Regions from separate parts of the Exiguobacterium sp. GL_137 genome, predicted to be linked through region 4. Evidence: predicted binding sites of a transcription regulator. Region 4 holds the regulator's gene; each other region holds the start of a gene.

Region 1 (3,163 bases), 760 kb from region 4:
GTGAACAGCTTCGTCCCAAGGAATTCGACTGTCTCATTCGTTTTCCGAATGAATCCACCTTGACTGATCGTCAATGTCGTGGACATCGCTGCCGGAATCAATAGTCCTGTTGCTCCATATAAGAAAGTATAGAACATGCTGTCGTTTGAACCGTAGTTGGCAAACGCGTAAAAGCTACCGCGAATCGCGATTAATACTAAGACGATTGAAGCGGGAACGAGTAAAGCTGTTCCGTAATAATAAGCCGTATCCGGGAAGAACCCGACAAGTCCGACAAAGAAGAAGACGAAAAACACGTTCGTCACTTCCCAAACCGGAGAAAGATAACGGAGAATCAAACGGTTCGTCAAATGATCCCGTTTCGTATATTTTGAATAAAACGCGTAAAAACCGGCACCGAAGTCAATTGAGGCAACGATGAGATATCCATAAAGGAACGTCCAAAGTACGGTTATTCCAAGTGTTTGAATGTCCAACTCGTTCCCTCCTTATTTGTTGTCGTCCGCAAACATCGCTTCACCACGTGTATGATGATCATCTGCGAGTTCTTTGCCGACAGGGTTATTTTTAAACATCCGGAGCAGGACGACTGTACAAATCGTTCCGAGCAACAGATACAGTAAACTGAATAAAATCAACATCGGTCCGACAGCGGTCGAAGTGGTCGCCGCATCAGCCGTTCTCATAATACCATAGAGCGTCCACGGTTGACGTCCGATTTCCGCATACATCCAGCCTGCTTCAATCGAGACGATGGCGAGTGGTCCACCGATAAAGATACCGCGTAACAACCACTTGTTGTATGGATTCAACTTTTTGAGTCGGAAAGCCAATACGAACAGGGCCGAGATGGCGGCTAAATACATGCCGATCGATACCATGATATCGAAGAAATAGTGGACAAACAGTGGTGCCTGGTCCTCTTTGGCGAATTCGTTTAACCCGATGACTTCTGTATCCGGCGCTCCGCCCGCGAGAATGGATAAAGCATACGGAATTTTGACGGCACCTTTGATTTCATAACTGCCGTCCGCTTGTTCATCCAGGATTCCACCGAAAATCAACTCGGCTTCACTTGTTGTTTCAAAATGCCATTCTGCTGCTGCTAATTTTTCCGGCTGGTATTTCGCCAGGTATTTCCCGGAGAAATCTCCGACTAACGCAGTTGAGAACGCAAAGATTAATCCGGCCATGACCGTTAAGCGAAGAGCTTTTTTATGATATGCCGTTTCTGCTGCCGACAAGGTTTTCTTCCGTAACAGATGGAAAGCCGCAATCGCTGCCAGGATAAAAGCAACCGTCAAGTAAGCGGATACGATGACGTGTGTTGCTTTTGTCGGTGTCGCCGTATTAAACATCGCTTTTAACGGTTCGATTTGCGTGAGTGTCCCGTTGACGATTTTAAATCCTTCTGGTGAGTTCATGAATGAGTTGACCGTCGTGATGAAGAAGGCGGATAATGTTGCCCCGATGACGACCGGAATCCCGATTAACCAGTGTAACCACGGATTTTTAAACCGGTCCCATGTGTAGAGATAAATACCGAGGAAAATCGCTTCAAAGAAAAAGGCGAAAGTTTCCATGAACAACGGTAATGCGATCGTTTGACCTGCTACTTGCATCAAAGAAGGCCATAGGAGCGACAATTGTAATCCAATTGCTGTTCCGGTTACGACACCTACCGCTACAGTTACGATATAACCACGCGTCCAGCGTCGAGCCAGAAGAATATAGTCTGAATCTTTTCGTTTAATTCCGATGTACTCCGCTGCGAGTACCATCAATGGAACCCCTACCCCAATCGTCGCAAAGATGATATGGAATGCTAATGTGAGCCCTGTCAATAATCGACTGAGCATGACTGGATCATTGAACATGTGTATAGCCCCCTCTTTCTAGACGTACTTCTATATATTGTTTATATCCGTATCATAGAGAACATAATCATTTGTGTCTGTTTTAAATGTTTGATGTAACAAATTGTTCACATATACTCGTGATTTATTTCACAAAACGTTCGAAAACTGTTCTCTTCTATAAAATGAAAGCCCTTTATCCATTTTTTTCAGGAATAAAGGGCCGATTGTCACGTCTTTTGTTTAGACATATTCGCGGAAATAATGATCGAGTAAATTAATGACGAAGGGAATGGCATCTTCATCCGGATTCAGGGTCGGCTGGTGTAATCCGGACGTAGCATTATTGACACCAAGCCAAAACATCATGCCGGGAATTTCTTTTAACATGAATCCAAAATCTTCTCCTGTCATTGCAGCATCGCACTCAATATAATTCGCATTCATTTTGACGAAGGACGAAAATTTATCAACGACTCGTTGATCATTGACGACTTCATAATACCGATTTCCAAACTGTAAATCGATTTTTACGCCGAATGAAGCTTCGATGCCGCGTACGATGTCACGCACACGTTGCTCTAGTTTTTCCATGTCTGTTCCGTTAAGCGCACGCATCGTTCCGTCGAGTAAAGCACGACCTGCAATGACATTTTCCCGGATTCCCGCTTCCACTTTCCCGATCGTAATGACACTGCAGTTCATTGGATTGATCGAACGACTGACAATCGTCTGAAGTTGCATGATCAATGCCGCCTGAGCAACAACCGTATCAATCGTCAAATGCGGAAAGGCTGCATGACCGCTTTGTCCATAAATCGTGATATGAACTTCCCGGGCACTCGCAAACAAGACACCAGGCCGGCTTGCAATCGTCCCGACCGGATATTCCGGCGCGACATGCAGACCATACATCTCACTCGGACGATACTTTTCAAACAGCGGGCTTTTGATCATCGGTTCCGCCCCACCCGGTCCTTCTTCAGCCGGTTGGAACAGGAAGACGACATCATCCATGACAGGCAGTTCGACAATCCGGCGTAACAAACCTAAGGCGATGGATGCGTGAACATCATGACCACAGGCATGCATGAAGCCCGGGTGTTCAGAACCAAATGGTAACCCCGTTGCTTCTTCGATTGGTAATCCATCGATATCGGCCCGATATCCAATCGTCCGGTTCCCCGTTAAACCTTTTACGCGGACAAATACTCCTGTTTCGAATGTATCATAACTAACACGATCTTCCGGGTACGACCGGATTTGATCGAGGATAAAAGCTTGCGTTTTAAACTCCTTAAAACCCG
Region 2 (3,163 bases), 440 kb from region 4:
CCGCTTTGAATTGCAGGCGGATTACTATGCGGGTGTCTGGGCCAACCATGCACAAGGACAAAATCTGCTTGAAGAAGGCGATTTGGAAGAGGCACTTGGAGCGGCGAATGCTGTCGGAGATGATACATTGCAGAAAAAAGGGCAAGGATATGTCGTACCGGAAAGCTTTACACACGGTACATCGGCTCAACGCGAACGATGGTTCCAAAAAGGATTTGATAACGGAACGATTGAAGGCGGCGATACCTTCAAAGTGAAGAATTTATAAGCATAATTAACAGGCACCACTTCATAACGAAGTGATGCCTGTTTTCGATTAATCGTTGTATTGGTTAAACATCGCCGTATCATCGGGAACGTTGGCGAGATAGACAATCTTTCCATCCGCATTGAGCCGGGCGATGTCGGTTCCATCCTGGGTGAAGACAGAGCCGTCCGCGCGTTTCCCGCAAACAGCCCAGCGTGTTTCCATCGTATCTCCTGTTTCTGATGGAACCCATCCGGCATACATGTGTTTAATATCCTGATTCGCCGTAAAGACCATCCGGACGAACTGTTTCCAGGCATCGATACCGTGCTGTTCCTGTCCGTTCAGGACGAATGTGATTTCGTCCGAGAACAGGGAAATCAAGTCATCAAAAGCTTTTTCATCGGTCCGGGAAGCATCAAATAAATCAAAATAGCGGTCAAGTGTAGTGGTGTTCATCATATATTCTCCTTTTAGTTACGAATCATTTTTTCTTCAATTAAACTCTGCAGTTTTGTCAGATGATCGGGCGGACAGTTCAAATAAATTTCACGGCGGATCGAGTCGATCGTCTCGCGTTTGAGTATCGATTGCCACGACTGTTCCGCTTCTGCCATCAGGTCGGACAATAAGCAGATGTTCTGATCCTGGATACCGATCAAGTCTTCGAAAACACCGCTTGAGGCATATAAGGATTGTTTGCCCTCGATTGCTTCATAGATATCAAACACACGAATCGTCTCCGGTGACGCTTTGAGCCGGAAGCCGCCTTTTGCACCGGGAACAGAAATCAGCAGATCCGCACTCACGAGCTTCCGGAGCAACTTTTGAAAGTAGGTTGGCGAAGCGCCAAGTTGCTGACTGATGAATTCGCCCGGCAACACACCTTTCTCCGGTAAAAACGTCAATAAGAGCATCGCATACACCGATTGTTCAACACCTGTCTTCATTTGCATGAAACATTCTCCTTTCTGTATAACGTGGATAACTATTGTCTATAATACATCCGGATAAATCAATTGTCCAACAAAAGGTCCCTCACAAAACCGTCACACCTTTTCGACAGCATACCCGTGGCATCAACAGAATGGATTCGGTATACTGAATGTACGATATGTGAAAATATTCACTAAAAGTCGTTCACACTTAGTGAAAGGACGTTTTCTTATGAATCCACTCAAAGGAATTATTACGATTCCGCGTACGATTTTTATACAACTGATGCTGGCCGCCGTCCTGATGGGAGTCGCCGTCATCGGACAATCCTATCTGATTGTCATCATCGTTGACCGGATTTTTCTACAAGGGGATCCGTTCGCGGCAGTCATTCCGTTGCTCGGTGTCCTATTGGGGATGCTTGTCCTGCGCGTCGGCGTCACGTACTGGAACGGGCGCCTCGGAACGAGTCTTGCGGCACGCGTCAAACAAGATCTGCGTCAGGCGCTCGTCGCGAAATACACACGAAACTCTGTCGAGTCGATGCTTGAAGGACAATCCGGACAAAAGGTCAGTATCCTGATGGATTCCGTCGATGAGATGGACAGCTATTACAGCCAGTACCTGCCGAAGGTCATTCAGACATCGATTGTTCCGTTGATGGTCTTGATTGCCGCCTTCAGCTATGACTGGGTCACGGGACTGGTCATGATGATTACCGCCCCGTTCATTCCGTTGTTTTACATCGTCATCGGGATCATGACGCAAAAGCGGGCCGATACGCAGCTTGAGAAGATGAATGCCTTTTCTGGTACGTTCCTCGATACGTTACAAGGATTGACGACGCTCAAGTTATTCGGGCGGGCGAAAGCTCAGCAGGACGTGATTGAACGAAGCAGTCTCGAATTTCGGGATGCGACGTTAACCGTCTTAAAACTCGCGTTCCTGTCGTCGTTGATGCTCGAATTCATCTCGATGCTCAGTATGGGGATGATTGCGCTTGAAGTCAGCTTACGGTTGATTTTGTTCCAAAGCATCACCTTTGTGCCGGCCTTCTTGATGTTGGTTCTGGCACCGGAATACTATCTGGCGTTAAAAGAGATGGGAGCTGCTTTCCATACCGGACGGGGCAGTGTCGCCGCCGCGAAACAGATTGCGGCCGAACTGACGGACGACGACCGGAATGTCGCTTTCGGACGAACGGAACTGCCGGCAGCCCGTCCGCCGCGAATTGAACTGAAAGACGTCGCGTTTTCGTACCGCGATGCCCGGTTTGCGATGGAACAGTTGAATTTGACGATTGAACCGTATCAAAAGGTTGCCTTGATCGGCCGCAGCGGTGCCGGAAAATCGACGGTCCTCCAATTGCTGGCTGGCCTTGCCGATCCGCAGGACGGACAGCTGTTGCTTGACGGTCAAGATCGTCAGACCATCACGGAATCCAGTTGGTTCAGCCAGCTCAGCTACATCTCGCAGCATCCGTATCTCTATGCCGGGACGCTGGCGGATAATATCGCCATCGGTGAATTGCGCGAAGCATCGCGGGCTGCGATTGAACAGGCGGCATCGGACGCCGGTCTGACCGAATTGATCGGACAGTTGCCGAACGGACTCGACACGATAATCGGAGAAGGCGGACGCGGCTTATCCGGCGGCGAAAAGCAGCGCGTTGCGTTAGCACGTGCCTTCCTGAAACGACCGAATGTCATCTTGTTTGATGAACCGACGACCGGTCTTGACGTGAAGACGGAACGGTTGTTGCAGGAAGCAATGACTGGTCTCGGACGTGAAGCGACCGTCATCACTGTCGCCCACCGTCTGCATACGATTGAACGGTCGGATCAAATCGTCGTGCTGGAAGCCGGACGGATTGTCGACCGGGGGACACATGAAGAATTACTTGGACGTGAATCGGAATATGCGATGATGCGTGCCGTTCAACGGGGGGAGGAGACACGATGAAAGAGTTAATGGGAATTT
Region 3 (3,163 bases), 1.5 Mb from region 4:
GAATTTTTGACGGAGGTTCGAGAACGTTTCGTTTGGCTGCTCGTAGAACAACCACATCCCTTTCGCAGCATCCATCGCCGATCCGCCACCGAGGGCGATGATCAGGTCCGGTTTAAAGTCACGCATCGCCTGGGCACCGACTTGAACGGTCGTCACGGATGGATCCGGTTCGACCTGGTCAAAGATCCGGTAGCTGACGCCTGCAGGCAAGTTACGGATGACTTTGTCGGCATAACCGAACTCAACCATCGATTGGTCGGTGACGATCAACACCCGTGAGACATTTTGAATCGATTTCAAGTATTGAACCGAGTTTTTCTCAAAGAAAATCTTTTCCGGTACTTTGAACCACTGCATGTTCACGCGTCGTCTCGCCACCTTTTTGACATTGAGTAGATGTTTCGCCGTTACGTTTTCTGAGACCGAGTTTTTCCCGTATGATCCGCAACCGAGTGTGAGTGACGGTGTCAATTCATTGTAGAGATCGCCGATTCCGCCGTGTGCTGACGGACTGTTGACGAGAATCCGGCAGGCTTTCATCCGGAGACCAAACGCTGTCATCAACTCATCATCTGTCGTATGAATAACCGCCGTATGACCGAGTCCGCCAATTTCAAGCATTCGTTCGGCGACATGGAAGGCGTCATTCGTTGACGCAACGCTGTACGCACCGAGAACCGGACTTAGTTTTTCGTGTGATAACGGTTCTTCAGCCCCGACTTTTTCGAGTTCCGCGACGAGCATGACGGTGTTGCCCGGAACATCGATGCCGGCTTTTGCTGCAATCCATGTCGCAGGTTTTCCGACGATATCCGCATTGACGGCACATGTATCGGTTTTGATGACGAGTGCTTCGAGACGTTTTTTCTCATCCGGTGTACAGAAGTAACAACCGAGTGCTTCCATCTCTGCCCGGACTTCCGCATAAATCTCTTGATCGACGATGACGGCTTGCTCGGACGCACAAATCATTCCGTTATCAAATGTTTTCGAGAGGACCAAATCACTGACGGAGCGTTTGATTTTAGCTGTTTTTTCGATGTAACACGGTACGTTACCCGGTCCGACACCAAGTGCTGGTTTACCGGTTGAGTAAGCGGATTTGACCATGCCGGCTCCGCCTGTCGCGAGGACCATCGCGATGTCGGTATGGTTCATCAAAACTTTTGTTGCTTCAAGTGACGGTTGTTCGACCCACTGGATACAATCTTTCGGTGCACCCGCTTTGACGGCCGCATCGCGTAATGTTTTCGCTGCTTCGAGGGAACAGTTTTGTGCTGATGGATGGAAGGCGAACACAATCGGGTTACGCGTCTTGATCGCGATCAACGCTTTGAACATCGTCGTTGACGTCGGATTCGTCACCGGTGTGACGCCACAGACGACACCGACCGGTTCCGCGATGTACGTGATACCGTTTTGGACGTCTTCTTCTAAAATCCCGACCGTTTTTTCATTCCGGAGACTATTGTAGATGTATTCTGTTGCGAACATGTTTTTGATCATTTTATCTTCAAAGACACCGCGTCCTGTCTCTTCAACCGCGAGACGCGCCAGTTCGACGTGACGTTCAAGACCGGCGAGCGCCATGTCCCGCACGATCGTATCGATTTTCGTTTGATCAAATGTCAGTAATTCTTGAAGTGCCGTTTGACCTTTCGCGACGATTTGATTGATTGCTTGTTCGACAGGTGAGACATCTTGTTTGATTTTTTCTTTGACAGCCATGTTAGGTTTCCTCCCTATTTTGGAACGAATCTGAGTCTGCAATTCCCTATTAGATGTTAGGAATGCCAAGCTGATTTTCAATAGTTTGTGCTTTCCTTCACAAATCAATCATACCGCCTTTTGTTACATTTGTGCATGGCTATCCTGTGAACTATTTCACATGAATGATAGCGTTTTCAAAGAAACAACCTGTTCTGACGTAAGGATTCGCTTTTTTGTACCGCTCCTGTGATAACTGTCACAGCAATCGATGAATCTGCTTGTCTGACCAATCGTTCATCGTGTACGCTAGGAATAGTTCCATCATTCATTTGTCTTAAAGGAGGAAGTTTCAATGTCAGTCGTTAATCAAATGCTTGCGTTTAATCAACAGTTCGTTGAAGAAAAACAATACGAACCATTCATCTCGGATAAGTTCCCGGATAAGAAGGTTGTGATTCTGACCTGTATGGATGCACGTTTGACGGAGCTCCTTCCCCACGCACTTGGTCTGAAAAACGGTGATGCGAAAATCATCAAAAATGCCGGAGCCGTCCTGTCCCATCCATTCGGATCTGTCATGCGGTCGATTCTCGTCGCGCTCTATGCTCTTGGAGCAGAGGAAGTCATTGTCATCGGACATCATGACTGCGGCATGAGCACGATTGACCCGGCGAAGATGATCGCCGAGATGCAGGATCGTGGCATCAATGAACAGGTTCTGCACACGCTGGATGCTTCCGGCGTCGATTTGAAGCAATGGTTACGCGGCTTCACATCGGTCGAAGAAAATGTCAGCCACTCGGTCGGACTGATCAAAAACCATCCATTGTTGCCACCGGGTACGGAAGTCCACGGACTTGTCATCGATCCGGGAACAGGTAAACTCGACCAAGTCGATTGCTGAATCACATTTTAATGAAGAAGAAAGGTATGGCCGGCCTCAATTTGACGTCGGTCATACCTTTTTTGTGTTTTTTTCTTGACAGTCAAAAGATCGGTCTGTATGATACTTTAGTATAGTACAGTGATACCAAAAGAAAGTGTGGTTTTAGTTCATGTTTAATGCAGTCATTATTGCCGTTGCTCTATTATTTCTTTTAGCCATCTTCCGGGTCCATATCGTCCTCGCGATGGTTCTCAGTGCCGTCGCCGGCGGACTGATCGGCGGTCTCGGCATCAACAAGACGATCGCAACGTTTGCTGAAGGACTTGGCGCCGGTGCCGAAATTGCCCTCAGCTACGCCTTACTCGGTGCGTTTGCTGTCGCCTTGTCAAAAACCGGTCTTCCGGATGCGTTGGCACACGCTCTGATCAACCGTTCGAAAGGATCCGCTGACGCGGCGTCAGTCAAGAAGTTAAAAGGCTTTATCGTCTTTGCAATCTTGTTGCTCGCGATCAGCTCACAAAACGTCTTGCCGATTCACATCGCCTTCATCCCAATCATCATTCCACC
Region 4 (3,163 bases):
CGGGCTCGAACCGACGACCTTTTGGCTGCCAGCCAAACGCTCTCCCAGCTGAGCTAAGCCCCCGTGTGTTTCTATAATGAGTATACCCATTGCTGTTCATTTTTTCAATATAAAATTAGACCGCTTACAAAAAAATCTCCCTCACCTTACCGGCAAAGGAGAATCTTCCGTTATTTGTTCAATTCACGCATCATATCTGCCTGTCGTTCCAGTTCAGCCTGTTGCTCCAGGATCAGCACTTTTTTATACGTCCGTGCCGAGATGATGATACTGATTTCATAGAGGATGAACAAAGGAACAGAAATCATCAAATGCGACGTAATGTCGGGCGGTGAGATCAACGCCGCGATCACGAACAACGCAAAATACGCATACTTCCGATTCTTCCGCATGAAGAACGGCGTTACGAGTCCGAGCCGTGTCAAAAACATCGTCACGACCGGTAACTGGAACAACAGACCAAACGGAATCGTCAACCGGATCAGGAAACTGAAATAGTTCTCGACACCGATGACCTGTTCAATCCCAAGCTCTTGTCCGAGTTCCGTTGATACTTCAAGTAAAAACGGCAACAGCCAAAAATAAGAAAAGGAAACGCCCGCGAGGAATAAGAAAAACGTCACGGGAATGTACGTCAACGTCGCTTTTTGTTCTTGATCGTGCAGACCGGGACGGATGAACGCCCAAAGCTGGTACATCCAAAACGGGGACGCCAAGACGATTGCGATGATGAACGCAAGATTCAGATATAACATCAACGGATCAACGACGTTAAACGCATTTAAACCGATTCCGAGTTCCTTGAGGTCGGCCTGTAAAAAACGGACGAGCGGCCGGACGAGCGGAAAGGCTGCGATAAACATGACTACCACGATGATGAGCGACCAGATGATCCGCTTACGCAGTTCATCTAAGTGCGATGTCACACTCTGTTCTTGATCGATCGCCATGATTCACTCACTTCTCTTTCGTTTCGTCCTTTTTGTCTTTATCATCTTCCATGATGCCGTTTGTCGCACTCTTGAATTCTTTTAACGTTTGACCGGCGGCGCGGCCGAGTTCCGGTAATTTCTTCGGTCCGAAGATGATGAGGGCGACGACACCAATCAAGGCGATGCTCCCCGGGCCGATACCAAGTGTCAACGGGATTAAGTTTTCCATTATGATTTCACTCCTTCAGCTGATTGCGAATAATGCTTCATGAAATAGACGAGCGACTGCAGCTCGATTGACAGATCGATGTGATGCACCCGGACGTGGGCCGGGACATTCAACCGGGCCGGTGTAAAGTTCAGAATGCCGGTCACACCGTACTCAACTAACTCATCCGCTACTGACTGCGCGAACTGCGACGGTACCGTCAAGATGGCGACATCGACATGGTTCGCTTTGATTTGTTCTTTCATATCCGAGACGTGATAAATCGGAACGTCCTGCGTCGTTGTTCCGACCTTGTCTTCATCGGCGTCAAACGCGATGACGATACGAGTACTATTATTCTTTAAAAAGTTATAATTTGCAAACGCTGTTCCGAGATGTCCGACCCCGATTAAGGCGACATTCGTGACCTCGTCTTGGTTGAGTGTCTTTCGGAAAAATGTTAACAAATGTTGAACGTTATAACCGTACCCTTTTTTCCCTAACGCCCCAAAGTAGGAAAAGTCACGACGGATCGTCGCAGAGTCGACTTTGACCGCTTCGCTGAGCTCTGCTGACGAGACGCGCAGCTTGCCGGAGTTATAGAGACTTTGGATAAAACGATAATATAACGGCAGTCGTTTCGCCGTTGCTTGTGGTATTTTTGTGTCTGGCCCATTCATACTGCAGTTCCCCCTTCGGCCACGTTCTGACGTGGCACCCAAATCAATGCAAAGAATTCTACTCTCCTTGATTGTAAACCACTTCACATAGAGTAACAAATATTATATTCGGCAGGATTTTTCGTGATAGACTAAAGGGTGGAAGGATGGATGGATATGATTCTCTTACAAGTAAACCAACTCTCAAAATCATTCGGCGTAGAGCCGATTTTAGACAATATTAAACTCGAAGTACAGGAACGGGACCGGATTGCCCTCGTCGGACGAAACGGTGCCGGAAAATCGACACTTTTAAAAATCATCGCCGGGGAGCTGTCACATGACTCGGGGGAGATCATGAAAAGCAAGGAAGTCCGGATTGGTTATCTCGCGCAGGACAGCGGACTCGAGTCGAACGAATCGATTTGGAACGAGATGCTGACCGTCTTTGAGCATCTGCAGGATCAGGAACGGGCGCTTCGTCGGATGGAAATCGAAATGGGCATGGAGCACATTTTAAATGATCCGACTGCCTATGACCGTCTCCTGAAAACGTACGATCAAGCGCAACACGACTTCTCGGAAGCCGGCGGCTATCAGTTCGAAGCCAACATCCGCTCTGTCTTACACGGGATGCGTTTTTATCCGGACGATTATTCCCGCCGGATTCAGACGCTTTCCGGTGGACAGCGGACCCGGCTTGCCCTGGCGAAGATGTTACTCCAGGCACCGGAACTGTTGATTCTCGATGAGCCGACCAATCACCTCGACATCGATACGTTGTCCTGGCTCGAAAGCTACCTGTCCGGTTACCGTGGTGCTGTCCTGATCGTTTCCCATGACCGCTATTTCCTCGATCAAGTCGTCAACGTCGTCTATGAATTGTCCCGGAACGTGTCGCGGAAATTCACAGGCAACTATACGAAGTATCTCGAACAAAAAGCGGCACTGTACGAACAGGAAATGAAACAGTTCGAACAGCAGCAGGAAGACATCGCGAAGATGCAGGACTTCATCCAGCGTAACATCGCCCGTGCGACGACGACGAAACGGGCGCAAAGTGTCCGCAAGCGTCTCGAAAAAGTCGACCGGATCGACCGTCCGGACGGTGACGAACGCAGTACGGTTCTGTCATTCCCGATTGAAAAGCAGAGCGGCAATGATGTGCTGCAGGTCAATCAACTCGCTGTCGGCTACGAAGAAGCCGTCTCGAAAAACATTACGTTCCGGCTGCAACGTGCGGAATCACTGGCGCTTGTCGGACCAAACGGAATCGGCAAGTCGACGTTACTGAAAGTGCTTGTCGGCCGTCTGAAACCGCTGTTCGGTGACTATCGTTTCGGTACTGGCGTCTCGATTGGCTA

The links. The regulator Rex, encoded in region 4, represses fermentation and respiration genes when NADH is low (regulators of the CRP and FNR family bind a similar motif). The targets are predictions, from matches to a motif close to TTGTGAAATATTTCACAA.
Region 1: AC3IRK_RS10640 (cytochrome ubiquinol oxidase subunit I) is a predicted target of Rex. The motif match lies at 1,995-2,012, and genes of this name have one in related genera.
Region 2: cydD (thiol reductant ABC exporter subunit CydD) is a predicted target of Rex. The motif match lies at 1,362-1,379, and genes of this name have one in related genera.
Region 3: adhE (bifunctional acetaldehyde-CoA/alcohol dehydrogenase) is a predicted target of Rex. The motif match lies at 1,873-1,890, and genes of this name have one in related genera.

What each region holds. Positions count from the first base shown of each region.
Region 1 is NZ_CM174406.1:2,005,748-2,008,910, forward strand. Features, by position in the region: gene AC3IRK_RS10635 (cytochrome d ubiquinol oxidase subunit II) at 1-476, opposite strand, end outside; gene AC3IRK_RS10640 (cytochrome ubiquinol oxidase subunit I) at 489-1,877, opposite strand; gene AC3IRK_RS10645 (N-acetyldiaminopimelate deacetylase) at 2,100-3,163, opposite strand, start outside.
Region 2 is NZ_CM174406.1:180,894-184,056, forward strand. Features, by position in the region: gene ypfJ (KPN_02809 family neutral zinc metallopeptidase) at 1-268, shown strand, start outside; gene AC3IRK_RS01095 (nuclear transport factor 2 family protein) at 317-709, opposite strand; gene AC3IRK_RS01100 (RrF2 family transcriptional regulator) at 721-1,203, opposite strand; gene cydD (thiol reductant ABC exporter subunit CydD) at 1,415-3,145, shown strand; gene cydC (thiol reductant ABC exporter subunit CydC) at 3,142-3,163, shown strand, end outside.
Region 3 is NZ_CM174406.1:1,261,329-1,264,491, reverse strand. Features, by position in the region: gene adhE (bifunctional acetaldehyde-CoA/alcohol dehydrogenase) at 1-1,728, opposite strand, end outside; gene AC3IRK_RS06510 (beta-class carbonic anhydrase) at 2,063-2,614, shown strand; gene AC3IRK_RS06505 (Na+/H+ antiporter family protein) at 2,766-3,163, shown strand, end outside.
Region 4 is NZ_CM174406.1:2,767,989-2,771,151, forward strand. Features, by position in the region: tRNA gene AC3IRK_RS14335 (tRNA-Ala) at 1-63, opposite strand, end outside; gene tatC (twin-arginine translocase subunit TatC) at 171-950, opposite strand; gene AC3IRK_RS14345 (twin-arginine translocase TatA/TatE family subunit) at 958-1,161, opposite strand; gene AC3IRK_RS14350 (redox-sensing transcriptional repressor Rex) at 1,161-1,820, opposite strand; gene AC3IRK_RS14355 (ABC-F family ATP-binding cassette domain-containing protein) at 1,977-3,163, shown strand, end outside.